2 regions of the Priestia sp. P1_B12_1 genome follow, and region 1 is predicted to be linked to the other one. Evidence: a T-box and tRNA genes for the amino acid it is inferred to sense, from the RefSeq annotation. Region 1 holds a T-box; the other holds one or more tRNA genes.

Evidence for each region. The T-box of region 1 lies ahead of pheS (phenylalanine--tRNA ligase subunit alpha). A T-box ahead of a tRNA ligase gene usually reads a tRNA of that ligase, here a tRNA-Phe.
Region 2: it encodes a tRNA-Phe, which carries the amino acid that the T-box ahead of pheS (phenylalanine--tRNA ligase subunit alpha) is inferred to sense. The anticodon was not compared.

What each region holds. Positions count from the first base shown of each region.
Region 1 covers NZ_JBFTZR010000001.1:925,873-942,385, reverse strand. The annotation lists gene thrS (threonine--tRNA ligase) at 1-1,185, shown strand, start outside; ribosomal protein L20 leader region at 1,357-1,479, shown strand; gene infC (translation initiation factor IF-3) at 1,549-2,052, shown strand; gene rpmI (50S ribosomal protein L35) at 2,074-2,274, shown strand; gene rplT (50S ribosomal protein L20) at 2,314-2,673, shown strand; gene AC1D0Y_RS04900 (DUF1294 domain-containing protein) at 2,734-2,994, shown strand; gene AC1D0Y_RS04895 (hypothetical protein) at 3,013-3,390, opposite strand; gene AC1D0Y_RS04890 (dUTP diphosphatase) at 3,523-4,011, shown strand; gene AC1D0Y_RS04885 (M42 family metallopeptidase) at 4,089-5,174, shown strand; gene sspI (small acid-soluble spore protein SspI) at 5,232-5,438, opposite strand; gene AC1D0Y_RS04875 (TrmH family RNA methyltransferase) at 5,579-6,343, shown strand; T-box leader at 6,392-6,627, shown strand; gene pheS (phenylalanine--tRNA ligase subunit alpha) at 6,682-7,716, shown strand; gene pheT (phenylalanine--tRNA ligase subunit beta) at 7,730-10,144, shown strand; gene rnhC (ribonuclease HIII) at 10,178-11,092, opposite strand; gene zapA (cell division protein ZapA) at 11,236-11,496, shown strand; gene AC1D0Y_RS04850 (CvpA family protein) at 11,493-12,050, shown strand; gene polX (DNA polymerase/3'-5' exonuclease PolX) at 12,249-13,961, shown strand; gene AC1D0Y_RS04840 (endonuclease MutS2) at 13,981-16,344, shown strand.
Region 2 covers NZ_JBFTZR010000005.1:22,729-39,241, forward strand. The annotation lists gene ychF (redox-regulated ATPase YchF) at 1-703, shown strand, start outside; gene rpsF (30S ribosomal protein S6) at 893-1,180, shown strand; gene ssb (single-stranded DNA-binding protein) at 1,229-1,729, shown strand; gene rpsR (30S ribosomal protein S18) at 1,796-2,035, shown strand; gene AC1D0Y_RS17285 (YybS family protein) at 2,174-3,118, shown strand; gene AC1D0Y_RS17290 (DHH family phosphoesterase) at 3,155-5,128, shown strand; gene rplI (50S ribosomal protein L9) at 5,125-5,574, shown strand; gene dnaB (replicative DNA helicase) at 5,691-7,055, shown strand; gene AC1D0Y_RS17305 (adenylosuccinate synthase) at 7,243-8,529, shown strand; tRNA gene AC1D0Y_RS17310 (tRNA-Lys) at 8,698-8,770, shown strand; tRNA gene AC1D0Y_RS17315 (tRNA-Glu) at 8,786-8,857, shown strand; tRNA gene AC1D0Y_RS17320 (tRNA-Asp) at 8,893-8,968, shown strand; tRNA gene AC1D0Y_RS17325 (tRNA-Phe) at 8,973-9,045, shown strand; gene yycF (response regulator YycF) at 9,308-10,015, shown strand; gene walK (cell wall metabolism sensor histidine kinase WalK) at 10,022-11,929, shown strand; gene AC1D0Y_RS17340 (YycH family regulatory protein) at 11,920-13,287, shown strand; gene AC1D0Y_RS17345 (two-component system regulatory protein YycI) at 13,274-14,053, shown strand; gene AC1D0Y_RS17350 (MBL fold metallo-hydrolase) at 14,072-14,866, shown strand; gene AC1D0Y_RS17355 (S1C family serine protease) at 14,924-16,156, shown strand; gene AC1D0Y_RS17360 (CxxH/CxxC protein) at 16,229-16,387, shown strand; gene rlmH (23S rRNA (pseudouridine(1915)-N(3))-methyltransferase RlmH) at 16,471-16,513, shown strand, end outside.

The DNA.
Region 1 (16,513 bases):
GGTAAAGAGCTAAACTTATTTACAAATTCTCAAAAAGTAGGACAAGGTCTGCCTTTATGGCTTCCAAAAGGTGCGACAATCCGCCGTATTATCGAGCGTTATATCGTAGATAAAGAAGTAAGCCTTGGTTATCAGCACGTTTACACTCCAGTGCTCGGAAGTGTAGAACTTTACAAAACGTCTGGTCACTGGGAGCACTACCAAGATGACATGTTCCCTGCAATGGAAATGGATAACGAAGACCTTGTGCTTCGTCCAATGAACTGTCCTCATCACATGATGGTTTACAAACAAGGTATTCACAGCTATCGTGAGCTTCCAATCCGTATTGCTGAGCTTGGAACGATGCACCGCTACGAAATGTCAGGAGCATTATCAGGACTTCAGCGTGTTCGAGGCATGACGCTAAATGATGCGCATATCTTTGTACGTCCGGATCAAATCAAAGAAGAATTTATTCGTGTGGTTCGCTTAGTTGAAGCGGTTTATAAAGATTTTGGGTTTGAAAATTATTCATTCCGTCTATCTTACCGTGACCCTGAAGATACAGAAAAATACTTTGACGATGATGCAATGTGGGAAAAAGCACAAAGCATGTTAAAAGACGCAATGGATGAGCTTGACCTTGATTATTATGAAGCTGAAGGCGAAGCGGCATTCTACGGTCCAAAATTAGACGTTCAAGTTAAAACGGCTCTTGGTAAAGAAGAGACGCTATCTACGGTTCAACTGGATTTCTTACTTCCTGAACGATTTGATTTAACGTATGTAGGGGAAGACGGAAAACAACATCGACCGGTTGTTATTCACCGCGGCGTGGTGTCAACAATGGAACGTTTTGTAGCTTTCTTAATCGAAGAATACAAAGGAGCTTTCCCAACGTGGTTAGCACCTGTACAAGTTCAAGTGATTCCGGTATCACCTACGGTTCACCTTGAGTATGCAAAAGAAGTACAAGAACAGCTTCAGCTTGCCGGTATTCGTGTGGAACTTGATTCTCGCGATGAGAAAATTGGCTATAAAATCCGTGAGGCTCAAATGCAAAAAATTCCTTATATGCTTGTTGTAGGGGATAAAGAAGTAGAGGATAAAGCAGTAAACGTACGTAAATATGGTGAGCAGAATTCAGAAACAGTGGATTTCCAAGCCTTTTTACAAAATGTAAAAGCAGAAGCATCTCGTTAATGAAGAAAGCAGAGAATTGAAATTCTCTGCTTTTTTATCTAACATTTATAAAAAACTGTTGCATAAATGTTTTTCCTTTGATACAATAACTTTTGTTGTGAAAAAAGAACGAAATCATTGACTTTTGTCTTTGTTGATACTATAATAGCTTAAGTAATTGAATACTTGTTTATACAGAAGAAGAAGCACCCGCTTCTCACCTGAGTGACGCATAGAGCAGTTAGCAGGTACATCGTATCTTAATTAAAACGATAGAAGTGTGGGTGCAGTATGTACTCACACTTTTTTGTGTGAGTTAATAATCGGTCTAAGCAAGCGTATTCGCTCATTAAACCTTGGAGGTGGCTACTTATTAGCAAGGACATGATGGTAAACGAGGGCATTCGAGCTCGCGAAGTTCGTCTAATTGATCAAAACGGTGAACAATTAGGAATTAAATCAAAAAATGAAGCATTAGAAATTGCTTCACGAGTAAATCTTGACTTAGTAATGGTTGCTGCAAATGCGAAACCGCCGGTATGTCGTATTATGGACTACGGTAAATTCCGCTATGAGCAACAACGTAAAGAAAGAGAAGCTCGTAAAAACCAAAAAGTTGTAAACTTAAAAGAAGTTCGTTTAAGTCCAACAATTGATGAACATGATTTTAACACTAAACTTCGTAACGCACGCAAGTTCCTTGAAAAAGGTGACAAAGTGAAAGCGTCTATTCGCTTTAAAGGTCGTGCCATTACTCATAAAGGGATTGGCCAAAAAGTACTTGAACGTTTTTCACAAGCTTGCGAAGATGTAAGTTCAGTTGAATCGGCTCCTAAAATGGAAGGCCGCAGCATGTTCTTAGTCTTGGCACCTAAAAACGAAAAGTAATAGAACGAGGAGGAACACCCCATGCCAAAAATGAAAACACATCGTGGCGCTGCAAAGCGTTTCAAAAAGACTGGAAGCGGTAAATTAAAACGTGCTCGTGCTTACACAAGCCATTTATTCGCTAACAAATCTACAAAACAAAAGCGTAAATTACGTAAAGGTTCTTTAGTAAGCAAAGGTGACTTCAAACGTATCCGTCACTTATTAGATAACATTAAGTAATTTGGGTTGAGATAGAAACAATACAGGAGGTAAACAATTATGCCACGCGTAAAAGGCGGTACAGTAACACGCAAACGTCGTAAAAAAGTTTTAAAATTAGCTAAAGGTTTCTTCGGTTCGAAGCATAGATTATATAAAGTTGCTAATCAGCAAGTTATGAAATCTCACATGTATGCTTATCGTGACCGTCGTCAGAAAAAACGTGACTTCCGTAAATTATGGATCACACGTATTAATGCAGCTGCTCGTATGAACGGTCTTTCTTACAGCCGTTTAATGCACGGTTTAAAATTAGCAGGTATTGAAGTTAACCGCAAAATGCTTGCTGACTTAGCTGTAGCTGATGAAAAAGCATTTGCTGAATTAGCAACTGCTGCTAAAAAAGGCTTAGATAAGTAATGAATATAAAGTCTCGTCATCTTTAGATGATGAGGCTTTTTTGCTCTTGGAGGACATATCATGAATGAACTGCTGCTTACCTATTTTATTATTATTAATATCGTAGGGGTAGGAATGATGTATAGAGATAAACAAAAAGCGAAAAGACATGAGTGGCGAATTGCCGAAAGCACACTGTGGACGGTAGCTGCTATCGGAGGAGCTCTTGGAGGACTGATTGGTATGTATTGCTATCGTCATAAAACGAAGCACACATCGTTTACAGTAGGTTTTCCTATTCTTGCTGCTCTTGACTTACTTTTCTTTTTTGTTATCAGCTGAGCACAAATGATTTTGTGCTCAGTGTAAAAATTCTCGAACGGGGCTTTTCCAGCGAATAGGAGCATTTGGATACATGTCGTGTACGTGGCTTTCCAGCAGCTTGAAATCTTGTTTTTGCAGTTCGTGTAACCGAGATGGATCTGTTAACACCATTGTAATTGACAAAGATTCTGGTTCATTGGGATTGCTGTATTTTTCTCCTTCAAATAAAATACCTTTATACGTTAGTAGAAAATTTTTGCGGATATTCGTTTTTTCATCAACGACAAAAAATTGCTGATGTTCCTGAGCTGCTACAAGCTTCCGCTTTGGACTGCGAAAATGCTGAACCAGCTTTAATAGTGTGTAAGCAACAAGCGCGAAAATGAACACACGAACGATAACAATAACAAACATAACGCTCCCTCCTTTACAAGGCACAGTTTTCTTACTTTACGTTCGAGTTTCTAAAAAGTTTCATGATTTTTGATATAATTTCTTTATTGGTTTAAAAAGAAGAAGATATACATAATTACAGGAGTGATTACATTGAATTTACAACAGCTATTTACCATGCAGCGCCAGCTGGATCAGCATATAGAGGATAAGCATGAGCTTCATAAGGAAGATTTGATTCCGAGAAAGCTTTTAGCACTGCTTGTCGAAATCGGAGAGCTGGCAAACGAAACGCGCTGCTTCAAATTTTGGAGCGTCAAACCTCCGGCTGAAGATGCTGTTATTTTAGAAGAATTTGTGGACGGCGTACATTTTATCCTTTCTTTAGGGATTGAAAAAGGATACGATGATTTAACTGAGTTACCAAATGCAAAAGCAAGTGATTCAAAAACAGCACAATTTTTACAGGTATTTGCACAAGTTGCAGCTTTCGAGCAGGATCAGTCGAAAGAAAACTATGTGGACATGTTTGTATCTTACATGACGCTTGGCGATATGTTTGGTTTTTCCGCTCAACATATTGAAGAAGCATACATCTCAAAAAATGAAGTGAATTTTAAACGCCAAGAACAAGGATACTAGAAATAAAGGGATGGGAAATTTTACTTCAACCTCTTTTTAGCTATAATAGAGGTATACATATGAAAGGGGTAATCCATATGACAAAGTTAGATGAAACATTGACAATGCTTAAGGCACTAACAGATGCAAAAGGAATTCCTGGAAATGAGCGTGAACCGCGTGAGGTTATGAAGAAATATATTGCACCTTATGCAGATGAAGTAACGACGGATGGGCTAGGCAGTTTGATTGCAAAAAAAGTAGGCAACGAACAAGGGCCTAAAATTATGGTAGCCGGTCACTTAGATGAAGTAGGCTTTATGGTAACTCAAATTGATGAACGCGGCTTTATTCGTTTTCAAACGGTCGGCGGATGGTGGTCTCAAGTGATGCTTGCTCAACGCGTAACCATCGTTACATCTAAAGGAGAAGTAACGGGGATTATTGGCTCAAAGCCTCCTCATATCCTGCCTCCAGAAGTTCGTAAAAAGCCAGTTGATATTAAAGATATGTTCATCGATATTGGTGCTTCTAGCAGAGAAGAAGTAGCGGAGTGGGGAGTGAAACCTGGTGATCAGGTTGTGCCTTATTTCGAATTTACGGTTATGAACAACGAAAAGATGCTGCTAGCGAAAGCTTGGGATAATCGTATTGGCTGTGCAATCGCTATTGATGTATTAAAAGCTTTAAAAAATGAAAAACATGAAAATGTTGTGTATGGTGTAGGAACGGTGCAAGAAGAAGTTGGACTTCGAGGTGCAAAAACATCCGCTAACTTTATTGAACCGGATATTGCATTTGCTGTTGATGTCGGAATCGCTGGAGATACACCTGGTGTTTCTGATAAAGAAGCATCTTCTAAAATGGGAGATGGTCCGCAAATCATTTTATATGATGCTTCCATGGTTTCGCATAAAGGACTTCGAGATACAGTGGTAGATGTGGCAGATGAATTAAATATTCCATATCAATTTGATGCAATCGCTGGAGGCGGTACGGACTCAGGTTCTATCCATATTTCAGCTAACGGGGTTCCAGCACTTTCAATTACGATCGCAACTCGTTATATCCATTCTCATGCAGCGATGCTTCATCGTGATGATTATGAAAATGCAGTCAAATTAATTGCCGAAGTAATTAAACGCCTAGACCGAAATACGGTTAACGCAATTACGTATAATTAAAAAAAAGCTCATTCTCCTAGGAGAATGAGCTTTTTGCTGTACAGAGGAAAAGGCTATTTATTTTAAACCGTTTTCAAGTGTTGTCAAAATTTCTTCTTTTTCTGATTCTGGAGACTTTTCCCAAAGCACCTCAAATAAAACACCAAGTCCAGGGAGCATTTTTTCTTCGCCGCTTTGAATAGCGTCAGAAATTGTAGCTTCAAGCTCTTCTTTTGAGTTTCCTGAAACGTTTGCAATAACAGCATTTCGTAAATTAAGATCCATCATTTTCACCTCAGCTATCGTAAAGTTACCAATAGTTTTTGTTTTCTTTGCGATTTCTATGTACAATAAAGTGAAACTTATCTAATGATTATTGAGCAAAATGTAATCGAACTATTTATTTTTATATAGATAAAGGAGTTATGTTTGTGAAACAAATTGATTCAGTTAAAAATCCGCAGGTAAAAGCGTGGAAAAAGCTGCATAATAAAAAAGACCGTGATAAACAGGGCCTTTTTATGGTAGAAGGCTTTCATTTAGTCGAAGAAGCTATCAAAAATGAGGGTTGCGTAAAGGAACTAATTATACGCCAATCGATCGAAGTGCCATCACAGTGGAACATAGAGGGTATCGAAATAACCGTTGTTAACGAAGCAATAATCAAATTATTATCTGACACCGAAACACCTCAAGGAATTATCGCTGTGTGTTTTCAAACGAAGCATGCAGAAATCATTCATACAGCACAGAAAGTATTGCTTTTAGACGCGGTGCAAGATCCAGGTAACCTAGGTACGATTATTCGAACCGCTGATGCTGCCGGAGTGGACGCTATTATCGTTGGAGAGGGCAGCGTGGATGTGTACAACCCAAAAGTCGTTCGTTCAACGCAAGGAGCGATTTTTCATCTTCCAATTGTAAAAGGTGATTTACTCGAAATGATTTCACTGTTAAAAGAAAGAGGAATAGCAGTTTATGGCACGTCGCTACAAAATGGAAAGGTCTATACACACATAAAACCTTCAAACGAATTTGCGCTGATTGTAGGAAATGAAGGAAACGGCGTAAGCGAGAAAGTGCTGGAACAAACGGATCAGAATCTGTACATTCCCATCTATGGAAAGAGCGAGTCGCTAAATGTTGCCATCGCTTCTGGAATCTTACTTTATTATTTACGCGGAATGTAGTTGCATCGAGAACGTGTTTTCACTATAATAATACAATAGTTACATATGTAAAAAACGATGAAAGAGAGCAGTAGCTTATGTCCGTTTATGCAGGGAGAAAATGCCGTGACTGAAAGCATTTTTATAAATGTAATAAGTGAATTCACCTCTTGAGTTGACACTTAGACCATCTTACATAGATGTAAAGGTGTTCCGGAGATTCCGTTAACTTGAATGAAGTGAACTGTATACGTCTGCGTATATAGTTAACAAGGGTGGTAACGCGACTAATCCTCGTCCCTTTTTTGGGAGGAGGTTTTTTTATTTGTCATTTTTTACGTTAAAAGGAGGAATAAGTGATGAAAGAACGTTTACAAGAACTTCAACAAGAAGCAATTGCAAAAGTCGAAGCAGCAAGTGCTTTAAAAGAATTAAACGACGTACGCGTAGCTTATTTAGGAAAGAAAGGCCCTATCACAGAAGTACTTCGCGGTATGGGAAAACTTTCAGCTGAAGAGCGTCCTGTAATGGGAGCACTTGCAAATGAAGTGCGTGAAGCTATTGCATCTAAAATTGAAGAAAAACAAACGGCGTTAGAAGCAGCTGAGGTAGAGCGTAAACTTGCTTCAGAAACAATCGACGTAACGCTGCCAGGACGCCCTGTTAAAGCAGGTACGCATCACCCGCTAACAAGCGTGGTTGAAGAAGTAGAAGATTTATTCTTAGGAATGGGCTATGAAGTAGCAGAAGGACCGGAAGTAGAGCAGGACTACTATAATTTCGAAGCGCTGAACTTGCCAAAAGGTCACCCAGCACGTGATATGCAAGATACGTTCTATATTACGGAAGAAACACTTCTTCGTACGCATACATCAACTGTTCAAGCTCGTGTTATGAACAAGAATGAAGGCAAAGGACCTGTTAAAATTATTTGCCCGGGTAAAGTGTACCGCCGCGATGACGATGATGCTACGCATTCTCATCAATTCATGCAAATTGAAGGTCTTGTAGTAGACGAAAACATTCGTATGAGCGATTTAAAAGGCACGCTTGAAGTATTTGTGAAAAAGATGTTCGGTGCAGACCGTGAAATTCGTCTTCGTCCAAGTTTCTTCCCGTTCACTGAGCCGTCTGTAGAAGTAGACGTATCGTGTGCAAAATGTGGAGGTAAAGGCTGTAATGTATGTAAACAAACAGGCTGGATTGAAATTTTAGGAGCTGGCATGGTTCATCCAAATGTCCTTGAAATGGCTGGATACGATTCAACTAAATATCGTGGTTTTGCTTTTGGAATCGGTGTAGAGCGTATTGCTATGTTAAAACACGGCGTGGATGATATTCGTCATTTCTATACAAATGATGTTCGTTTCTTAGATCAATTTAAACAAGTATAAAGGAGGGGCTACGATGTTTGTATCTTATCGTTGGTTACAAGAGTATGTTGACTTATCAGGCGTAACGGCAGAAGAGTTAGCAGATAAAATCACAAAAAGTGGAATTGAAGTTGAAGGTGTAGAAAACTTAAATAAAGGCATCAGCGGAGTGGTAATTGGTCACGTTGTAGAACGTGAACAGCATCCAAATGCTGATAAATTAAGCCGCTGTCAAGTAGATCTTGGCGGAGGAGAAATCGTTCAAATCGTGTGCGGAGCACCAAACGTGGCACAAGGTCAAAAAGTAGCGGTTGCAAAAGTGGGAGCTGTACTTCCAGGTAACTTTAAAATCAAGCGTGCTAAGCTTCGCGGTGAAGAATCGAACGGTATGATTTGTTCTCTTCAAGAGCTTGGCATTGAAAGCAAGCTTGTGGCAAAAGATTATCAAGAAGGCATCTTCGTGTTCCCAAGCGATGCTGAAGTAGGAGCGGATGCACTAGATGCATTAAACTTAAACGATGAAGTATTAGAACTAGGGCTAACACCAAACCGTTCAGACTGCTTAAGTATGTTAGGCGTAGCACATGAAGTGGCTGCTATTTTACGTCGTGAAGTGAAGTATCCGTCAGTAAACGTGCAAACGTCTGATGAGCAAGCAGCTGATTATCTTTCCGTTAAAGTAGAGGCAAAAGAAGACAATCCGCTTTACGTAGCGCGCGTTGTGAAAAACGTAAAAATTGCTCCGTCACCATTATGGATGCAAACGCGTTTAATGGCAGCTGGTATTCGACCTCATAACAACGTTGTTGATATTACCAACTATATTTTGCTTGAATACGGCCAGCCGCTGCATGCTTTTGACTATGATCGTCTTGGTTCAAAAGAAATTGTTGTACGTCACGCGTCAGAAGGCGAAAAGTTTGTAACACTTGATGATCAAGAGCGCGTATTAAAAGGCAATCAGCTTGTCATTACAAACGGCAGTGAGCCGGTAGCTCTTGCAGGTGTAATGGGCGGAGCGAACTCCGAAGTAAAAGACGATACGGTAAATGTTCTCATTGAATCAGCTTACTTCAAAGGCTTAACGGTTCGCCAAGCTTCAAAAGACCACGGTCTTCGCAGTGAGGCAAGCGCTCGTTTTGAAAAAGGAATTGATCCTAACCGTACGCGTGTAGCTGCTGACCGCGCAGCAGAATTAATGGCTGAATACGCTTCAGGTGAAGTGGTAAGCGGTACTGTAGAAGTAGATACACTAACTGTGGAACCTGCTGTTGTAGCTGTGTCACTTGGCCGTATTAACGATGTGCTTGGTACAGAGCTATCAATGGAAGAAGTACAAGACATTATGAACCGTCTTCAATTTGAAAACAAAGTGGAAGACGAAACCATTGTTGTAACAGTGCCAACTCGTAGAGGCGATATTACAATTGAAGAAGATATCGTCGAGGAAGTAGCGCGTATGTATGGCTATGACAACCTTCCTACAACGCTTCCTGTAACAGTGGCAACTCCAGGAAAACTAACAGAGTATCAGCTTGGACGCCGTAAAGTTCGCCGTTTCTTAGAAGGTGCGGGACTAGCACAAACAACAACATATTCGCTAACGAGCGCTGAAAAAGCTACTCAGTTTGCACTAAATGCAACAAGTACGATTGGTCTAGCAATGCCGATGAGTGAAGATCGCAGCATCCTTCGTCAAAGCTTAGTGCCTCATTTGCTAGAAGCAGTGAAGCATAATAATGCTCGCCAGTCGGATTCTATTGCACTATACGAAACAGGCTCAGTGTTCTTATCTAAAGGTGAAGGAGAATTACCGGATGAGCAGGAGCGCGTAGCTGGTGCAATCACGGGTCTATGGCATGCTCACGGCTGGCAAGGTGAAAAGAAAGTCGTTGATTTCTATGTGATTAAAGGTGTACTAGAAGGGTTATTTGCACAGCTTGGTTTAGAGAAACGAATCTCATATGCTCCTGTTAAAAAAGACGGTATGCACCCTGGACGTACAGCGGCTGTATGGTTAGATGAAAAAGAAATTGGATACGTAGGTCAAGTTCATCCTGTTGCTCAGAAACAGTATGGTCTTCGTGAAACATACGTATTTGAATTACACCTTCAAGAGCTATTAGCTGCAGATGTCGAAGAAGTTCGTTATTCAGCTATTCCAAGATTCCCATCTATTACACGTGATATTGCACTTGTGGTAGATAAAAACGTTCTTGCAGGAGAAGTTCAGCGCGTCATCTATACGACGGGCGGAGAACTTTTAAAAGACGTGACGGTATTTGATCTATATGAAGGCGAGCGTATGGAAGAAGGCAAGAAATCTGTAGCTTTCTCTTTACGATACTTAGATCCTGAACGTACATTAACTGATGAAGAAGTAGCAAAAGCACATGGTGCAGTGTTAGAGGCTGTAGAAAAAGAATTTGGTGCAACGCTTCGTTCATAAGAATAAAAAAAGAGATGTGGATTTCCACATCTCTTATTTTTTAGCTAATTTTAAAGCTTTTTCCGTATTAGCAAAATGAATTTTAGCTAAAGAGTTCAGCGCATTCACGCCATGTTTCTTAATGATTTTAGCAGCGGCGATATCAACTTGTGCGCCAGCTCCCCGAGGAATAACCATCCCGGTCTTTTCCGTCAGCAAATCCATTTGTTTTAAAAATGCGTATCTGGCAATAATGGAAGCAGCAGCTACAGATAAATGAACGCTTTCTCCTTTTGTGCTGAAAAAGACATTTTCTTTGATAATTTCTTTTTCCTTTACCACGTGTTTATAATAGGTGTTTTTTTCGACAAACTGGTCAATTAAAATGGCATCGGGTTTTTCAGGATCCAATTTTTTTAACACGTTGGATAAAGCTTTGTTGTGCAACAGAGCTTTCATTTTACCTTGTGACATGCCTTTTTCTTGAAATGCATTATACTTTTCGTTATGTAAAACAAGCAAACTATAGGGAATAAACGAAACAAGCTGCTTGGCAATTTCAATAATTTTAGCATCCGTTAACTCTTTTGAATCTCGTACTCCTAATTCTTTTAATAAAGGAAGCTGCTCTTTTTGAACATAGGCAGCAACTACGGTCATAGGACCAAAATAATCTCCTGTCCCTACCTCGTCAGAACCGATGACAGATAGTGAGCTGAAGTTTGATGGGAGGTGTGAGACAGGAGCCTTTTTCGCAGCATCTAAAGGACCTCCCCACTGAGCCGCTTCTGTTTCAGCTTCTTTTCCTTGAAAAAGTACTTTTCCAGAGCGGTACGCAGTGATGGAACAGCCGGGAGTTTTAGCTGCAAAAATACTTCCCTGCGGAAGTTTGGGCTGTAGATAGGATGTGTAATGAATCTTCATTTTAGCTATTTGATCAGCTGATACCTTAATAACAGCATGTGACATAATGCTTCACTCCTTTCGGGGTATTTTAGTTTACTTTATAAGCACTATCCCTTATGATAGCTTAAATATAGATATGTTTCCATTGAAGTCTTCTTCGTGGTATGATAGGGATTAGGATTTTTCGTGGAACGGAGGATTTTCTCGTGTCAAGACAAGATAAAACACGTGCGACAGTTGACATCTTTGGTCAGCAGTACAGCATCGTCGGTAGCGAAAGTACAAGCCATATTCGACTTGTCGCCTCTATAGTGGATGAAAAAATGCGTGAAATCAGTACTAAAAACCCTTCTTTAGATATCAATAAATTAGCAGTATTAACAGCTGTGAATGCTGTACACGAATATATAAAACTGAAAGAAGACTATGAGAGACTTGAACAAAAACTTTATGGAAAAGAGGAATGACTGAGTCAATGCTTAATATCATTTTAATTATATTGCTTCTTTTAGGCTTTGTAACCGGTCTTAAAAGAGGATTTATTTTGCAGCTCATTCATATTGTCAGTTTTGCGGTTTCGTTTATCGTCGCTTATATGTTTAGTGGAGATCTGGCAAGCCGACTTCGCTTGTTGATTCCGTTTCCGGACAATATTCAGCAGCAAAGTGTCGCATCGTTTGTATTTGATTCTGGAACGATAGAAGACGCTTTTTATCGAATGATTGCATTTGCGATTTTATTTTTTGCTACTCACATTGTACTTCGCCTTGCAGGCTCTGTTTTAACGGCTTTAACCGAACTGCCAATTCTGCGCCAGTTAAATAAATGGGGCGGAGGTGCACTTGGATTCGTTGAAGTGTATATCATCGTTTTTATTTTGTTATACATTGGAGCCGTGATTCCTGTAAGTGAAATTCAAACGCCAATTCAACAGTCTTCAATTGCAATCAATATCGTACAAAATACTCCATACTTATCGTCTGCGATTCAAGATTTGTGGACTCAGTATGGTGTAATGTAATGAAATTACAATAGCTTGTTGAGAGGGTGTGTCGAAAGTGTCATAATACTTTTGAGATACCCTCTTTTTTTATCGCAGTCTGACCTGCGGTTTTCATGAGGATAAAAATATGTCTAGATGAAAATTTGGGAGAGTACATATGTCACTCATCATGTTTTTGAAAGTTTCGTTATTATGATAATAGGCTGGTGAAAAGAGATGAATAAAAAGGATATTATTAAATTGTTAGAAACAATTGCTACATATATGGAATTAAAGGGAGATAACTCTTTTAAAATTTCCGCTTTTCGAAAAGCAGCTGCAGCGCTAGAAACGGACGAAAGAACGCTGACAGAGATTGAGGATTTTACCAAGCTCCAAGGGATTGGAAAAGGAACGGCTGCAGTCATTACAGAGTATATGGAAACAAATGAGTCAAGCGTATTAGAAGAACTAAAGCAAGAAGTTCCTGAAGGACTTATTCCTTTGCTTAAGCTGCCGGGGCTTGGAGGTAAAAAAATCGCTAAATTATATAAAGAGCTAGATATTCGAGATATGGAATCACTGCATCAGGCGTGTATGGAAAATCGAGTGCAGGGACTAAGCGGTTTTGGTAAAAAGACAGAAGAAAAAATTATCGCTGCCATTGAAGAGTTTGGGAAGCGTCCTGATCGTTTGCCTCTTGCTTTTATGCTTCCAATAGCGGAAGAAATTTTAGAAGCCCTTAAACAGATGCATAGCATTGATCGTTTTTCTCAAGCAGGGAGCATTCGCCGCATGAGGGAAACCGTAAAAGATCTTGATTTTATTATTTCAACAGCTGAGCCTCATGCTGTCCGTGAACAGCTAGTATCGCTGCCAAATGTGAAGGATATCATTGCAAATGGAGATACAAAAGTATCCGTAACGTTAGCCTATGAGTACGATGTGTCTGTGGATTTTCGTCTTGTAGAAGATAAAGCGTTTGCCACAACGCTTCACCATTTTACAGGATCAAAAGACCATAATGTGCGTATGCGTCAATTAGCAAAAGAACGCGGTGAAAAAATTAGCGAGTATGGCGTTGAAAATACGGAGACAGGCGACGTCATGACTTTTGAGTCTGAACAAGCATTCTATGAACATTTTGGCCTGTCTTTTATTCCGCCTGAACTTCGTGAAGATGGAACGGAAGTAGATGCATTTATAAAGCCTCAAACGCTTGTGACCTACGGTGCCGTAAAAGGTGATTTGCATATGCACTCCACGTGGAGCGACGGGGCGTATTCGATTGAAGAAATGGCGGAAGCATGTCGCGCGCGAGGCTATGAGTACATGGCGATTACAGACCATTCTCAGTATTTAAAAGTAGCTAACGGTCTAACGCCTGAACGCATTCGTAAACAGCGTGAAGAAATTAATCGTTTAAACGCACAGTTCGATGATTTTACAATACTAGCAGGAATTGAAATGGATATTTTGCCTGATGCAACACTTGATTATGATGATGAAATGCTAGCTGAGCTAGATTTTGTTATTGCGTCCATTCACTCTAGTTTTTCGCAATCACGCGAAGAAATTATGAATCGCTTAAAGCAAGCGTTAAACAATGTTCATGTAGATTTAATCGCTCATCCGACGGGTCGTTTGATTGGTCGCCGCAACGGATATGATGTAGATATTGATATGCTAATTGAATTAGCTAAAGAAACAAAAACGGCTCTTGAACTAAACGCGAATCCAAACCGTTTAGATTTAGCCGCTGAACACATAAAAAAAGCCCAAGAGGCAGGAGTTAAAATTGCTATTAATACAGATGCTCACAATCTAGACATGCTAGAGCATATGGAAATTGGAATATCTACGGGAATTAAAGGCTGGCTTAAACCAGAAACGGTATTAAATACGTATAGTCTCAAAGAATTAACCGCCTTTTTAAATCGACATAAATAAGCAACAGGAGGAATCAGTTTTGCAATCACGTATTTTTCATGTACTAGAGTTTAATAAAGTTAAGGAACAGCTTCAGAAAAAAGTAGCTTCTTCTTTAGGCCGAGAAAAAGTAGCGAATTTGATTCCCTCGACTCAGTATGAAGAAGTAGTCAAATGGCAGGAAGCAACAGATGAAGCGACAACCGTGCTGCGATTGCGTGGCAACGTACCGCTAGGGGGCATTTTTGACGTTCGACCTAGCGTGAAGCGTGCTGAAATTGGGGGAACGCTAAGCTCTAATGAACTTCTTGATGTAGCAAGCACTATTTATGCTGCAAGACAAGTCAAGCAATTTATCGAGCAAGTAGTGGAAGACGAAGATTTACAGCTTCCAATTATAACTGAACATATCGAAAAACTAATGCCTCTTCCTGAGGTAGAACAAACAATTAAAATGAGTATTGATGAGAATGGCACAGTGCTGGACGGTGCAAGCGACCAGCTAAGAGGCATTCGTCAAAAACTTCGCTCAACGGAGTCTCGTATTCGCGAAAAGCTAGAGAGCCTTATTCGCTCCTCGTCTGCTCAAAAAATGTTGTCAGATGCAATTGTTACCATTCGAAACGAACGTTTCGTTATTCCTGTTAAGCAAGAATATCGCAGTGCGTATGGAGGCATTGTGCACGATCAGTCTTCATCCGGAGCAACTTTATTTATTGAGCCTCAGGCGATTGTGACGTTAAACAATGAGCTTCAAGAAGCAAAGGTAAAAGAAAAACAAGAAATTGAGCGTATTCTCATTGCTTTAACCGTTCAGGTAGCGGAAGTGGCAAATGAACTCCGTCAAAACGTGTATCTGTTAGGTGAGCTGGACTTCATGTTTGCTAAAGGACGCTATAGCCATGAGCTAAAAGCTTCAAAACCTAAAATGAACGACCGAGGCTATATTAAGTTAGTGAAGGCAAAACATCCTCTTATTGCACAGGAAGACGTCGTTGCGAATGATATTGAGCTAGGTGATCAATATACGTCTATCGTTATTACAGGACCAAATACCGGCGGTAAAACCGTAACGTTAAAAACACTTGGATTATTTACGTTAATGGCTCAAGCGGGTTTGCAGATTCCTGCGCTGGATGGATCGGAAATGGCTGTGTTTAAGCACGTATTTGCTGATATTGGAGATGAGCAGTCGATTGAACAAAGTTTGAGTACCTTTTCATCTCATATGGTCAACATTGTAGATATTTTACAAAAAGTAGATCACGAAAGTCTGGTCTTGTTCGATGAATTGGGAGCAGGAACGGATCCTCAAGAAGGTGCAGCGCTTGCGATTTCGATTTTAGATCAAGTATATGAAAAAGGAGCTCGCGTAGTTGCGACTACTCACTATCCTGAATTAAAGGCGTACGGCTATAACCGTGAAGGAGTGGTCAATGCTAGCGTAGAGTTTGATATTGAAACATTGAGCCCTACTTACAAGCTGCTGATTGGTGTACCGGGTCGAAGCAATGCTTTTGAGATTTCAAAACGTTTAGGTTTAAGTGCTGAAGTAATTGAACGTGCCAAAGGCTATATTGGCTCAGAAACAAATAAAGTAGAAAATATGATTGCCTCTCTTGAAGATAGCCGCCGTCAATCTGAACACGAGCTAGAAGAAGCTGAAGAGCTAAGAAAAGAGGCTCAGAAGCTTCATAAAGAATTACAGAGTCAGATTATTGAGTTTAATGAAAAACGAGATAAGCTGTACGAAAAAGCTGAAGAAAAAGCTCAAGCCACAGTTAAAGCAGCATCTGAAGAAGCAGAGAAAATCATTAGCGATTTGCGTAAAATGAGTCAAAAAAATCATGCGCTTGTAAAAGAGCATGAATTGATTGAAGCGCGTAAACGTCTAGAAGATGCAGTTCCAACTCTTGAAAAAAGTAAAAAGAAACCGGCTGCGCCGAAAAAACAAGAGCGCACTCTTCAAGCTGGAGATGAAGTGAAAGTCTTAAGCTGGGGACAAAAAGGAACGCTTGTAGAACGAGTAAGCAATAATGAATGGCAAGTACAAATGGGGATCATGAAAATGAAGGTGAAAGAAAAAGATCTCGAATATATCAGTTCTCCAAAACCTGTAGAAACCAAGCCGCTTGCTACGGTAAAGGGAAAAGATTATCATGTAAATCTAGAATTGGATTTAAGAGGAGAGCGCTATGAAAATGCGCTGATTCGAGTTGAAAAATATATTGATGATGCTTTGTTAGCCAACTATCCGCGCGTTTCGATTATCCACGGTAAAGGAACTGGAGCTCTTCGTAAAGGCGTACAGGAATATTTGAAAAATCATCGTTCTGTTAAAAATATTCGTTTCGGAGAGGCTTCTGAAGGAGGTTCTGGCGTTACGGTTGTGGAATTTAAATAAAAGAACGCTGAAATAAAGGTGTCAGTCGATGCGCTGAACAAGCATATATGAAGATAGAAAATCCGACATGGCTCATGGACTATGCTGGGTTTTTTATCTCTTTTAAGAACGATACAAGTAAAGGAAAGAGACCTGTCAGTTCATTACGTAGAGCGTAATATAAATTAGG
Region 2 (16,513 bases), on a different contig from region 1:
TTTAGCAGATTTAGAAACGGTAGAGAAACGTATTGGCCGTGTTCAAAAAATGGCTAAACAAAAAGACAAAGAAGCAATGTATGAATACGAAATTCTAGAGAAACTAAAGAACGCATTTGAAAGTGATCAGCCAGCTCGTGCTGTATCGTTTACAGAAGAACAAATGAAATTAGTAAAACAATTTCACTTGCTAACGATTAAACCTATTCTTTATGTAGCAAACGTTGCTGAAGATGAAGTAGCCGATGCATCTGCTAACGAATATGTAGCAAAAGTGCGCGAGTATGCGGCAAGTGAAGGTGCAGAAGTAATTGTTGTTTGCGCACGCATTGAATCTGAAATTGCTGAACTTGAAGGAGAAGAAAAAGCAATGTTCCTTGAAGAACTAGGCATTGAACAGTCAGGTCTAGATCAGCTTGTACGTGCAGCGTACGATTTACTTGGATTAGCTACGTACTTTACAGCGGGTGAGCAAGAAGTACGCGCGTGGACGTTTACACAAGGTATGAAAGCTCCTGAGTGTGCAGGTATTATTCATACAGATTTTGAACGCGGATTTATTCGTGCAGAAACGGTGTCATACGAGGATTTATTGGCTGCCAAAACAATGGGAGCAGCTCGTGAAGCTGGAAAAGTACGTTTAGAAGGAAAAGAATACATCGTAAAAGACGGAGACGTTATGCATTTCCGCTTTAACGTATAAGTTTAAAAGCCGAAAGAAGATATCTTCTTTCGGCTTTTGTCGTTGGCGAAAATATTAGCATATATTTACGAAACAGCCCGCAATGCGTATTGCTTTGCCTATGGTAGTGTGCTATAATTTTAATTCGTGAGTAATATTTTATTGCTCCTTGCCCGTTTCGGGCCGTTAGACCAAAAGGAGGTGACAGTGATGAGAAAGTATGAAGTAATGTACATCATCCGTCCAAGCATTGATGACGAAGCAAAGAAAGCATTAGTTGAGCGCTTCAACGGCGTATTAACTGATAATGGTGCTGAAATCGCAAATGTTAAAGAATGGGGTAAACGTCGTTTAGCATACGAAATCAATGATTTCCGTGACGGTTACTACATGATTCTTGACGTGGCGGCTACTTCAGAAGCAGTTTCTGAATTTGATCGTCTTGCGAAAATCAACGAAGACATTATCCGTCATATCGTTGTTAAACAAGAAGCATAATTAAACGTTTAAATAAATTGGGTTTTATTTCCTTAAGGAGTGGTTCTGATGATGAATCGCGTAATTCTCGTAGGACGCTTAACCAAAGATCCTGAATTACGTTATACCCCGAGTGGAGCAGCGGTTGCAACATTCACTTTAGCGGTAAACCGCACATTTACAAATCAGCAAGGTGAACGTGAAGCTGACTTCATCAACTGTGTTGTATGGCGTCGTCAGGCTGAAAATGCAGCCAATTTCCTTAAAAAAGGAAGTTTAGCTGGTGTTGATGGTCGACTACAATCTCGCAGTTACGAAGGACAAGACGGTCGTCGCGTATACGTAACGGAAGTTGTAGCGGAAAGTGTGCAATTTTTAGAGCCGAAAAGTGGCGGTGGGGATACGCAACGCAGTAACTTTGCTAACACTGGAGGATCTGGACAAGGCTCTCCATTTGGAGATAATCAGAACCGTAACTCAGGTAATCAAGGTTATACTCGCGTTGATGATGATCCATTTGCAAATAATGGCGAGACAATTGACATTTCAGATGACGATTTACCGTTTTAATTCGCAGTAGATTATCCGGAGTATAAAATTTTATAGAAACTTTTAAGCGGAAGGAGGCGTATCAAAATGGCAGGTGGACGTAAAGGTGGACGCAACAGACGTCGTAAAGTTTGTTTCTTCACAGCAAACGGCATCACTCACATCGATTACAAAGATGTAGATATGCTTAAAAAATTCGTTTCAGAGCGTGGTAAAATTTTACCTCGTCGTGTAACTGGAACAAGCGCTAAATACCAACGTAAATTAACGATCGCTATCAAACGCGCTCGTCAAATGGCATTATTACCATATGTTTCTGGTGAATAATGAACGGTATAAAAAGAGGCAGTAAGGATTCCCTTACTGCCTCTTTTTACATTACATAAGTGCTCTTTTGTCAAATAGTTGCTTCTTATGAATTGAATCGATAAAATAAATAATAGTCTATATCAACGAGGTGAAGTTGTGAAAGGAATTCGATATATTACAGAAGGAGCAGCTCTTTTAGCGCTTTTTGTGGCGCTGTTGCTTTTTTCACTATACATACCTGTTGTGGGAACCATTTTTCAACTAGCGCTTGCTGTTCCATTTATTGTGTATACCGTTCGTCATGGGTGGAAAAAGGCAATATTATTTTTAGTAGTAGGGTTGTTATTGACTTTGTTATTTGGAAATGTGTTGACTCTTCCTTTTACATTTGTATTTGGTATTGGTGGATTAGCAATAGGAATGCTTTACCGACAAAAACAAAAAAGGTATACCATTTTACTAGGCGGAACGGTTGCATTTAGTTTAGGTTTACTTTTATTGTTTGTAGGAGCAAATGTCATTTTTAATGTTAATTTAATGGAGCAAATAAATAATGCTTTAGATCAATCAATTAATCAAAGTATTGAAATGATGAAAAGTTTAGGACAAGACGTTAAGGAATCTCAAATTGACCAAATGAGAGATGCATTTGATATGTTTAAAAATCTATTGCCTCTATTAATTGTTATAGGTGGAGTTATTCTGGCCTTTTTCTCTCAGCTTATTGCTACGCCTATTCTTAAAAGAACAGGTTATGAGGTGGAAGCATTCCCGCCTTTTCGTGAATTCAAACTTCCTAAAAGTATTCTATGGTATTATTTGATTGCATTAATCTTATCCTTCCCATCTTTTAATATTGAACAAGGTACATTTATGTACGTAGCCATTATCAATATCGTGATGGGACTGCAAATGCTAGTAGTGTTACAAGGGATTTCTTTTATTTTCTATTTTTCACATCAAAAAGGGTATGCGAAAGCAATTCCAATTGTTGTAACAATTTTAGCATTAATTATTCCAATTATCCTTCAAATTGTGCGCATCTTAGGTATAATTGATTTAGGATTTAATTTAAGAAAACAATTAGACACAAAAAAGTAGATATTGTGGAACTTAAAAAAGTAGGAGCTGAAATGGATGCCTGTCTTTACAAAAAAGAACGTTATTCGCTATCCATTTTACTCATTGTATAGTATAGCTCTGATTTTAGTAGGTATCGTGACCTATCATAATTGGATCATAGGAATGATAGGCTTTATATTACTATTAGCCTGTCTTTTTCTATACATGAGAATGGAGCGAATGCTGTCCGATGAGTTTGAAACCTATATTTCAATGCTGTCTCATCGGCTGAAAAAAGTAGGCGAAGAGGCATTAATGGAAATGCCGATTGGGATTATGCTGTTTAATGATGAATATCAAATTGAATGGACCAATCCTTTTCTAGCATCTTGTCTCGGTGAAGACACACTAGTGGGAAGATCATTATACGATGTAGCCGAAAGTATTATTCCACTGATCAAACAAGAAGTGGAAACAGAAGTTGTCACGTTGCATGATCGGAAATTTAAAGTGGTGATTAAACGAGACGAGCGCTTACTGTACTTCTTTGATATTACAGAGCAAATAGAAATCGAAAAATTGTATGAAGAAGAACGAACAAGTTTAGGTATTATCTTTTTAGATAATTATGATGAACTAACGCAAGGAATGGATGATCAAGTTAAAAGTAACTTGAATAGCCAAGTAACCTCTATGTTAAATAGTTGGGCTCAAGAATACGGTATTTTTATTAAACGTACGTCTTCCGAGAAATTTATTGCGATTATGAATGAACAAATCTTAATTCATTTAGAGCGAAGCAAATTTTCTATCTTAGACCAAGTTCGAGAAGAGACGTCTAAACAAAATATACCGCTTACATTGAGCATTGGTATCGGTGCTGGTGCTGCTGATTTACCTGAGCTGGGTGCCTTAGCTCAATCTAGCTTGGATTTGGCCTTAGGTCGAGGCGGAGATCAAGTAGCGATTAAACAGCCGAATGGAAAAGTGAAATTCTTTGGGGGCAAGACAAACCCAATGGAAAAACGGACGCGCGTGCGTGCAAGAGTTATTTCTCACGCGTTAAAAGAGCTCATTACAGAGAGTGGAAAAGTGATTATCATGGGTCATAAGTATCCGGATATGGATGCTGTAGGAGCTGCTATTGGGATATTAAAAGTAGCCCAAGTAAATCAGAAAGACGGTTTTATCGTATTAGATCCTGATCATATCGATACAGGTGTTCAGCGAATGCTAGAAGAGATTAAAAAGAAAGAAGGCCTGTGGGAGCGATTTATTACGCCTGAAGAAGCCTTAAATCTTGTAAGTGATGATACTCTTTTAGTAGTAGTAGATACGCACAAGCCATCGATGGTTATTGAAGAAAGATTATTACATCGTATTGAAAATGTCGTGGTCATTGATCACCATAGACGTGGAGAAGACTTTATTGAAGATCCTCTTCTTGTCTATATGGAGCCATATGCTTCCTCGACAGCAGAGCTCGTTACTGAGCTTCTTGAATACCAGCCAAAACGATTTAAAATTGATATGCTAGAAGCAACGGCACTTTTAGCTGGTATTATTGTCGATACAAAAAGCTTTACATTACGCACGGGATCTCGTACGTTTGATGCAGCGTCCTTTTTACGTTCTCAAGGCGCAGATACGGTTCTTGTTCAAAAGTTTTTAAAAGAAGATATCACGCAATATGTACAGCGAGCACGCTTTATTGAACATGCAGAGATTTATACAGCAGGTATTGCTATTTCACGAGCTGAACCAAACAAAATGTATGATCAAGTGTTAATTGCGCAAGCTGCAGATACGCTGCTTTCAATCAGCGGAGTGGTTGCTTCGTTTGTTATTTCTAAGCGGCGGGATAATCTAATTGGCATTAGTGCTAGATCGCTTGGAGATATCAATGTACAAGTTATTATGGAAAGTCTCCAAGGCGGAGGCCACTTAACGAATGCTGCTACTCAGCTCCAAGACATTAGTTTGGATGAAGCTGAAGAACGGCTTAAACAAGCAATTGATGAGTACTTAGATGGAGGTAAAAAATCATGAAAGTAATTTTCTTAAAAGATGTAAAAGGAAAAGGCAAAAAAGGTGAAGTGAAAAATGTTTCAGATGGCTACGCACATAACTTCTTATTAAAAAATGGTTATGCTGTTGAAGCTACAGGCGGTAATGTGAAGGTATTAGAAGCACAAAAAAATAGAGAGCAAAAAGATGCAGCTGCAGAACTTCAAGCAAACAAAGAGTTAAAAGCAACTCTTGAAGAACTAACAGTGGAATTAACAGCAAAATCTGGTGAAGGCGGCCGTTTATTCGGTTCTATCACAAGCAAACAAATTGCTGAAGAATTAAAGAAAAAGCACAAAATTAAAGTAGATAAGCGTAAAATTGAATTAAATGATGCAATTCGCGCATTAGGCTACACAAATGTACCGGTTAAATTACATCCGGAAGTAACGGCTACGGTAAAGGTACACGTGACTGAACAAAAATAAACGTACGATTGAAAAATAGGTAAATAATATAAAGGGTTGGCGCGGACTTGTATTTGTTCGCGCCAACATTTATGATGAAAGAAAATACTGAAAGAATATAAGAGGGGCATAGAAATATGAGTGATCTTTTTGCTGATCGTCTTCCGCCTCAGAATATTGAAGCAGAGCAAGCGCTATTAGGGGCCATTTTCTTAGAGCCTTCTTCTTTAACCTTAGCATCTGAACTGCTAATACCTGAAGATTTTTACCGGGCATCGCACCAGAAAATCTTTACATGTATGCTGAAACTTTCTGACCAAGGTGAACCGGTTGATTTGGTAACGGTAACGTCTGAATTAGCTGACCAAAAAATCCTAGAAGAAGTTGGCGGCGTATCGTATTTAAGTGATTTAGCTAACTCTGTTCCAACGGCCGCAAACGTAGAGTATTACGGTAAAATCGTAGAAGAAAAGTCGATTTTACGCCGTTTAATTCGTACTGCAACGCATATTGCTTCAGAAGGATATGCAAGGGAAGACGAAGTAGAAGTTTTATTAAATGAAGCGGAAAAAAACATTTTAGAAGTAGCACAGCGTAAAAACAGCGGTGTGTTTCAAAATATTAAAGATGTACTTGTACAAACGTACGATGATATCGAAGTTCTTCACAATCGAAAAGGTGACATTACAGGTATTCCAACCGGGTTTAGTGATTTAGATAGAATGACAGCGGGATTTCAGCGAAATGATTTAATTATTGTAGCGGCCCGACCATCAGTAGGTAAAACGGCTTTTGCCTTAAATATTGCGCAAAACGTTGCAACGAAAACGGATGAGAACGTAGCCATTTTCAGTTTAGAGATGGGTGCTCAGCAGCTTGTTATGAGGATGCTTTGTGCGGAAGGAAATATTGATGCACAAAGGCTGCGTACAGGTTCGCTTACAGCTGATGACTGGGGAAAGCTCACTATGGCAATGGGATCTTTGTCCAATGCAGGGATTTATATCGATGATACACCGGGTATTCGTGTAGGTGAAATTCGTTCTAAGTGCCGTCGCTTGAAACAAGAAGGCGGGCTTGGGATGATTTTAATTGACTACTTACAGCTCATTCAAGGAAATGGACGAAGCGGAGAAAACCGACAGCAGGAAGTATCTGAAATTTCTCGTGCGTTAAAAGGTTTAGCTCGTGAATTAGAAGTGCCTGTTATCGCCTTATCACAGCTTTCCCGTGGAGTAGAGCAGAGACAAGATAAGCGACCGATGATGTCTGATATCCGTGAATCCGGAAGTATTGAGCAGGATGCCGATATCGTAGCTTTCTTATATCGTGAAGACTATTATGAAAAAGATACAGAAAATCAAAATATTATCGAGATTATTATAGCCAAGCAGCGTAACGGTCCGGTTGGAACCGTACAGCTTGCCTTCGTAAAAGAGTACAATAAATTCGTTAATCTCGAGCGGCGCTTCGATGACGCAGGAGTGCCGCCTGGTGCATAAAACCTCTCATATTGAGAGGTTTTATTTTATTGTTATCGCATTCGTTCCGCAAAATACGATATATTTGTAATAACTTTTGTTAAATCGTTCGGATTTAATTGACTTTAGCACGATAAATTGATACACTTATCCATGGTTAAATTATGTCGTAGTGAGCTGTTGCTTACTAAGCGGAGGTGCTTAAGATATGTCTTCAGTCGTTGTAGTAGGAACACAATGGGGAGATGAAGGAAAAGGGAAGATTACAGACTTCCTATCAGAAAATGCAGAAGTGATTGCACGTTACCAAGGTGGGAACAATGCAGGTCACACAATTAAGTTTAATGGTGAAACTTATAAGTTACATTTAATTCCTTCAGGTATTTTTTATAATGACAAAACGTGTGTAATTGGAAACGGTATGGTTGTCGATCCAAAAGCGCTTGTTCAAGAATTAAAATACTTACATGATCGCGGTGTAACAACAGAAAACTTACGTATTAGTAACCGAGCTCATGTGATTCTTCCATATCATTTAAAATTAGATGAAGTTGAAGAAGAACGTAAAGGTGAAAATAAGATTGGTACAACGAAAAAAGGTATTGGACCAGCTTATATGGATAAAGCAGCACGTGTTGGTATTCGAATTGCCGATTTACTAGACCGTGAAGTATTTGAAGCAAAATTAACACAAAACTTAGCTGAAAAGAACCGCCTTCTTGAAAAAATGTATGAAGTAGAAGGCTTTACATTAGAAGAAATTTTAGATGAGTACTATGAGTATGGTCAACAAGTTGCAAAATACGTTGTTGATACATCAGTAGTATTAAATGATGCGTTAGACGAAGGACGTCGTGTACTATTTGAAGGCGCACAAGGTGTTATGTTAGATATCGACCAAGGAACATATCCATTTGTTACATCTTCAAACCCAGTAGCGGGTGGAGTAACAATTGGCTCTGGTGTAGGTCCATCTAAAATCAAACACGTTGTAGGTGTATCAAAAGCGTATACAACTCGTGTTGGTGACGGTCCTTTTCCAACTGAATTAACAAACGAAATCGGTGATCAAATCCGTGAAGTAGGACGTGAGTATGGTACAACAACTGGTCGTCCTCGCCGTGTAGGTTGGTTCGACAGTGTAGTTGTACGTCATGCTCGTCGCGTTAGCGGAATCACAGATTTATCTTTAAACTCAATTGATGTATTAACGGGAATTGAGACATTAAAGATTTGTGTAGCTTACCGTTATAAAGGGGAAGTTATGGAAGAATTCCCTGCTAGCTTAAAAACACTTGCAGAATGTGAACCTGTATACGAAGAGCTTCCAGGTTGGACAGAAGATATTACGGGTGTGAAAACATTAGATGAGTTACCTGATAACGCTCGCCACTACTTAGAGCGCGTGTCTCAATTAACAGGTATTCCTTTATCTATTTTCTCTGTAGGTCCAGATCGTACACAAACAAATGTATTACGTGGTGTATATAGCTAAATAAAAAAGGTTAGCTCCTTGTGAGCTAACCTTTTTTATTGATAATTGGTGCTTTGTTAACAAGATTTTTAAAAAAAGCTCAATAATAAAAAGAAAGTTTTAAAAAAACTATTGCATTTATATGAAATATCATGTTATTATAATAAGCGTCGCTAAGAGATATAACATGAGCCATTAGCTCAGTTGGTAGAGCATCTGACTTTTAATCAGAGGGTCGAAGGTTCGAGTCCTTCATGGCTCACTTTTGTTACAACGTGGCCCGTTGGTCAAGCGGTTAAGACACCGCCCTTTCACGGCGGTAACACGGGTTCGAATCCCGTACGGGTCATTTTTAATATTTTTAATACACAGCATATAGACTGAGGTCCCGTGGTGTAGCGGTTAACATGCCTGCCTGTCACGCAGGAGATCGCGGGTTCGATTCCCGTCGGGACCGCCATTTTGGCTCGGTAGCTCAGTTGGTAGAGCAAAGGACTGAAAATCCTTGTGTCGGCGGTTCGATTCCGTCCCGAGCCATCAAAAAGCATGACTTTATTTAAAGTCATGCTTTTTTCTTTTATTTACATTTAAAAGAAAGCGTTATTTGCTTTGTATCTCTTTTGTGGTAATATATTACTTTTGTATTTAGAGATGGTTGAAAATCATATATCTTCATGTATAGTAGAGGATGAACTTGTGACGTTTCAAGGGTTATCAAGTATAATAAAACTACGGTATTCAAACAGTATGAATACTATCTTTTATATTTTGCTTCAACTAATAAAGGAGAACGATGATCATGGATAAACGTATTTTAGTCGTAGATGACGAAAAGCCGATTGCAGATATTTTAAAGTTTAATTTGCAAAAAGAAGGTTACGAAGTATTTTGTGCTTATGATGGCGTAGAAGCACTTGAAAAAGTGGAAGAAGTACAGCCTGAAATGATTTTATTAGATATTATGCTTCCTCAGAAAGATGGAATGGAAGTTTGCCGAGAAGTGCGCAAAAAATATGATATGCCAATTATCATGTTAACAGCAAAAGACTCTGAAATTGACAAAGTTTTAGGTCTAGAATTAGGTGCAGATGATTATGTAACTAAGCCATTTAGTACGCGTGAATTATTAGCACGTGTAAAAGCTAATTTACGTAGACATCAACAGGTAGCTGTTCCAACGGAAGAAAGCGAAACGAATGAAATTACGATTGGAGCACTTGTTATTCACCCAGATGCTTATATCGTGTCTAAGCGCGGAGAAACGATCGAACTGACTCACCGTGAATTTGAGCTGCTGCATTATTTAGCGAAGCACATTGGACAAGTCATGACGCGTGAACACTTGCTTCAAACTGTATGGGGTTATGACTATTTTGGTGATGTGCGTACGGTAGATGTAACAGTTCGAAGATTACGTGAAAAAATTGAAGATAATCCAAGCCATCCAATGTGGATTGTAACAAGACGTGGAGTAGGCTATTATTTACGCAGCCCAGAGCAGGAGTAATTTTAGATGAAGAAAGTAAGGCTCCTGCAATCTATTCATTTAAAGTTTGTATTGATTTATGTGCTGCTTATTTTAATTGCGATGCAAATTATTGGGGTCTATTTTGCACGACAATTAGAAAAAGAATTAGTTAACAACTTTCGAACGTCTCTTCAAGAGCGGACAGACTTGCTGACGTATAACATTGGACAAGAAATGGTGAAAAATCGTGATGATGATTCACCCACTCTTGAGGAAGACTTAAAGACTATTTTACGAGATTTTGCTTCAAGACCCAATTTAGCTTCAAATGATATGAATGACATCTCTGAAGTAAGAGTCATTGACCAAAATAGAAGAATCATTGCTACATCGAACTCAAATCCTCAACAGATCATAGGTAAAAAGACTAATGATTTAGCGATTACAAATGCGTTGTTAGCAGGAACGAACTCTGATAATGTATTTGTTGATCAAAGCGGACAGCGAATTAGAGTTATGATACAGCCTATTCGTTTACAGGATAAAGTAGGTGCCAGTCAATCAAATTCAACTAATAAAAATGGAAAAGTTCAGTCTAGCGAAGAAATCTTAGGTGCTATTTACTTAACAGCTTCCATGGAGCCTGTTTACGATCAAATGAGTAATATCAATCAGATCTTTAAGGCAGGTACAGTGATTGCTCTTTTTATTACAGCTATTTTAGGCGTGTTTTTAGCTCAGACGATTACTCGTCCAATGTCTGAAATGAGAAAACAAGCACTTGAGATGGCCAAAGGGAATTTTACGAGAAAAGCTAAAGTATACGGGTATGATGAGATTGGTCAGCTAGCTCTCACATTCAACAACTTAACAAGAAAGCTTCAAGAAGCACAGGCAACTACAGAAGGGGAGCGCCGTAAGCTTAGCTCGGTATTAGCTCATATGACGGACGGCGTTATTGCGACGGATCGAAAAGGAAGAGTAATTTTAATTAATGATCCAGCTGCAGCTATGCTAAATGTTTCACGTGAAACGGTTTTGTCTGACCCAGTTGTTTCCCTATTAGATCTTGAAGAAACGCATACGTTTGAAAGCTTGCTCGCTAATCAAGAGTCATTAATTTTAGACTTTAGTACAAAATCGGATCCCTTTATTTTAAGAGCTACCATTTCCGCTATTCAAAAAGAGACCGGTTTTATTAACGGGATTATCATTGTCTTGCATGATATTACAGAGCAGGAGAAAATTGATCAAGATCGCCGAGAATTTGTAGCGAATGTTTCACATGAATTGCGTACGCCGTTAACAACGATGCGCAGTTATTTAGATGCGCTTGCAGAAGGAGCATGGCAAGATAAGGACTTAGCTCCAACATTTTTAAATGTAACGCAAACGGAAACAGAACGAATGATTCGTCTCGTTAACGACTTGCTTCAATTATCTAAGCTAGATAGTCAAGACTACCGATTTAGTCGTGACCCAATCAATTTTGTGAAGTTCTATCATTACATCATTGATCGCTTTGAAATGACAATTGAACAAGGTATTTCGTTCGTGCGCGACTTGCCAAATGAAGCAATCTATGTCGCTATCGATCAAGATAAAATTACACAAGTATTAGATAACATTATTTCCAATGCAATAAAATATTCACCTGAAGGCGGAACCATTACGTTTTCAATTGCTCAGCATACGCATGAAATTGTTGTGAGCATTAAAGACCAAGGTATGGGAATTCCAAAATCAAATTTAGCTAAAATTTTCGAACGCTTCTATCGTGTAGATAAAGCACGAACGCGTAAATTAGGCGGAACAGGATTAGGGCTTGCTATTGCCAAGGAAATTATTGAAGCACATGATGGACGCATTTGGGCAGATAGTCAGGAAGGAAAAGGAACAACGATTTACTTTACTCTTCCGATTGAAAGTGAGAATGATGACGAATGGGAATGAGATATGAACATATCAAAACGGCCATCTTAGTTGTTCTCGTCGCTTCCAGTTTAATTATGACGTATCATATATGGACGTATCAGCCTTCTTATAAGGTCATTTCAAAAAATCAACATTTGCAGGAAGTTGAAGTTAGTTCAAAAAGTAAAATAGAAGATCATATTCTTCCAACAGAAGTTCTCTATCATCGAAACGATAATCACTACATGTCTCACGATGAAGATGATGTAAACAAATGGGTAAATGAAATGAAAAAGTGGAAATTTTCGAATGTGACGGACGTTTCGGATGCTATTTCACCTGATGGATTTTTAAATTATGTCCATGGAAGTAATTCTATTGAAGTGCTGTATCCAGACGCGCTACCTTTGAAAACATTTCAACAGCTTTTTTCATTTTCTCAAACGTCTTTGCCTAATCAAACATTTGACCGTGTACTCATTAAAATTAAGCGTACACCTTCCTTTTTCGTGAGCGTGTATCTTGTGAATTATGAGCAAAAAAAGATTTATTCGGTTACAGTCAAGAATTTGGCCAAAGATGATATCAAAGAATTAGAAGATAAAATGAAGCGTACGTATGCCCCGAGCCTTGTATATAAAGAAAACAAAAATCGATATATCTTCCTTCCGGAAAATAATATTACGATGAATAGTGAAGTCTACTATACGAGCATGAGGCATTTAGATATTGAAAAATATAAAGAAGCGCTTTTTAACAACCCAGACTATGCACGGAAAGAAACGTCTACAAACCGAGATGTCTACACTGAAGGTACAAAAGTGATCAATGTCAATACGAAGACAGATGTGATGGAATATGTGAATCTTGTAAATTCCACGACCGAGGTAATGGAAGATTATAATTTAATAAATCGCAGCTTTAGCTTCGTTAATGACCACGGCGGCTGGACAGAATCTAATTACAGGTTCAACAGCTGGAATCGCATTACAAAAGAAATTAGCTATCGTTATTATAAAGATAACTATCCAGTGTACAGCAATCAGGGAATGACTGAAATATATCAGAGATGGGGAAATGCGGAGATTTTAAATTACCGTCGTCCTCTTTATCGTTTTGTAAGAGTACAGGACTCGAGTGTAGAAAAGCTGCAGTCATCTCAAAAGGTGATTCAATTAATTGAAAAACATCAAAACTTTGACCCGAATCTGTTAAAAGATATTTCAATAGGCTATCAGCTAGAAGAAGTGTCACAGCAGCCGAAAACCGGCGAAAAGACGGTTGAGTTTAATTCTAATTCTGTCAAACTCGTTCCTTCTTGGTTCTATTATTATAATAGCAAATGGTATCGAATTGCACCGCCGACCGAAGGAGGCGATAACGATGGATTGGAATAGAACAAAAACCATCTTTATTTTCACTTTCTTGATTCTTAATATTTACTTAGGCTATCAGATTTTTAAAACTCATCAAGAAGATCAGTACTCTCTATTTGTAGAGTCGAGCGTTGAAGAACAATTGACGAGTGAAGGCATTGAATATAAACATTTATCTACAGATGTGAAGGAAGCTTCGTCGTTAAATGCCAAAAGCAAACTGTTTAAAGATGAAGATTTAAAAAAGTTAAAAGAACAAAAAGCAACGCTGCTTGAGGAAAAAACAATTCGAAGCGTATTAGACAAACCTTTTTCAGTACCTGAAAAAAGTCCCGAAGCAAAGCTAAGTCAATTTCTAAAACGGTATGTGATCTCAGGTAAGGATTATGAGCTATGGAATGTTAACAAAGAGAAAAAAACAGTTACATTCTTTCAAAAATATAAGAAGCATAAAATCTTTGATAATGAAAATGGCATGATTGTTGCTCATTTAAATGATAAAGGTGAAATTATTTCTTATGAACAAACGACGCTAGGTTCTGTAAAAACGTTAGATGATGAGCAGGATGTTTTAACGCCTTTAAAAGCATTGGAAAATTTGTTTTTGAAGGGTGAATTGAAAAAGAAAGATTCTGTAACAAAAGTAGAGTTTGGGTACTATACGTTTGATCTGCCGCTACTAAATTCTCAAGTTTTAGCACCAACTTGGCATGTTATTGTAAATGGAGATACGAGTTATTTTGTAAATGCCTTTGAAGGGCAGATTATTAAAAAAGGAAATAAATAAGTATTTGGAGTGAGATAAATGAGCCTGCATTTCAGCGTGCTAGCGAGTGGGAGCACAGGAAATGCGATTTTAGTAAGTGATGGAGAACATTCCTTACTAGTTGATGCAGGGCTGAGCGGAAAACAAATGGAAGCTCTATTTCAACAAGTAAATCGCAATATCCCGGATTTATCAGGAATTTTAGTGACTCACGAACATAGTGACCATATTAAAGGACTAGGTGTTCTGGCACGTAAATATAAGCTCCCTATTTTCGCAAATGAAAAAACGTGGAACGCAATGGATGGCTTGATCGGCAACATTGATACGGAACAGAAGTTTCACTTTGAAATTGGCCAAACGAAATCGTTTGGTCAATTGGAAGTGGAGTCTTTTGGCGTTTCGCATGATGCTGCAGAGCCTATGTTTTATGTCTTTCATCAAGGGTCTAAAAAATTAACCCTTATTACGGATACCGGCTATGTAAGTGACCGCATGAAAGGTACGATTAAAAATAGCGATATGTACGTATTTGAAAGCAATCATGATGTCGAAATGCTGAGAATGGGGCGCTACCCTTGGAGCATTAAAAGACGAATTCTAAGCGACGTGGGACATGTATCAAATGAAGACGCGGCGCTTGCAATGGCAGATGTGATTGGAGATCAAACTAAACGCATTTACTTAGCGCATTTGAGTCAAGACAATAACATGAAGGAAATTGCCCGCATGTCTGTTGCGCAAGTGTTACAACAGAAAGACATCAGTGTAGAGGACAATATTCTTCTATGTGATACAGATCCAAAAAGACCAACTGATATTGTTTATGTATAGTCTCTAGAAAGGAAGCGAAAAATAACTTCATTTAGTACGTGAATGCAGACATTCACGATGATAAATGAAGGGTTCGGTGATAGTGTGGAACATTATGATGAAGGCCAAGAGCCAAATAGTCGGCCGCCTAAACGCCGCAGAGGATATTTCGCTTCTGCTCTGATTGGAGCTATTATAGGTGCACTTATTGTACTGCTTCTTATGCCAGCCTTGGTGAGGAACGGGATTTTGCCATACGGATGGATGGATGATGAAAATGGAGATGAACAAACAGGGTCTACCATTCAAAAATCAGTATCTCTTGACGTCACCACGGCCGTCACAAAAGCTGTTTCTGAAGCCAATGCAGCAGTTGTAGGAGTTGTAAACATCCAGAACTCTGAAAGCTTTTGGAATGATGAACGAACTGATGCCGGGACGGGCTCAGGTGTTATTTACAAAAAGCAAGGCAACAAAGCTTATATTGTGACAAACTATCATGTCATTAAAGGCGCTAACGAAATTGAAGTGAGCTTCAGTAACGGTACAAGGGTATCGGCTAAAATTCTTGGCAGTGATGATTTAATGGACTTGGCAGTTCTTGAAATTGACGCAGGCCACGTGACAAAAGTGGCTACCTTCGGAAATTCTGATAAGCTTAAAGCTGGTGAACCAGTGATTGCAATCGGAAACCCGCTAGGCCTTCAATTTTCTGGCTCCGTTACACAAGGAGTGGTCTCAGGGGTTAACCGTGTCATTCCTCAAGATTTGAATGGCGATGGAAATCCTGATTGGCAATCAGAAGTTATTCAAACAGATGCCGCCATTAACCCTGGTAATAGCGGGGGTGCTCTTGTTAATATTGATGGTGAATTAATCGGTATTAATTCCATGAAAATTGCTCAAGAAGCAGTAGAAGGCATTGGTCTTGCGATTCCAATCAACATGGCTAGGCCCATTATTAATGACTTAGAACGATATGGTGAAGTCAGACGTCCGTATCTTGGAGTTAGTACACTATCATTAAGTGAGGTATCAGGGTATCATTTAAAAGAAACCCTTAAGTTACCGCATGATGTAGTAAACGGAGTCGCTGTTCTAAAAGTTGAGCCAGGTTCGCCAGCCGCTAAAGCCGGATTAAAGGAATATGATGTGATTGTTGAGTTAGATCACAGCAAAGTAAGGGACATTGCGACACTTCGCAAACACCTCTACATTGAAAAAGAAATTGGCGATAAAATGAACGTAACGTTCTATCGCGATGGCAAAAAGAAATCCACAGAAGTAAAATTAACGCGTCAAATGAAGTAAAATAAAGTTATCCACAGGGGATAAACTCCTGTGGTTTTTTAATGAAAAGAATAGAGAAAGGAAGATAAATACATGAAGATATATTGCTGTTTAGAACATACAGAACTAGCGCTGGATGTAATGGTAGATGAGATTGAGCTAGCGCCGGTTTTTGAAAAAATAGAAAATTCCACTGACAAAAAAAGCTGTGAATATTGTGAAAATGAAGCTGTATATGTAGTAGGGAACTAATATTCTTATACAAAATGTGGATATAACATGTGGATATGTGGATAATATCTGTGGATAAGAGATAAAGGAGAGGAGAATAGCCTGTGAATATCTCTATTATAACCATTGGAAAGCTAAAAGAAAAAT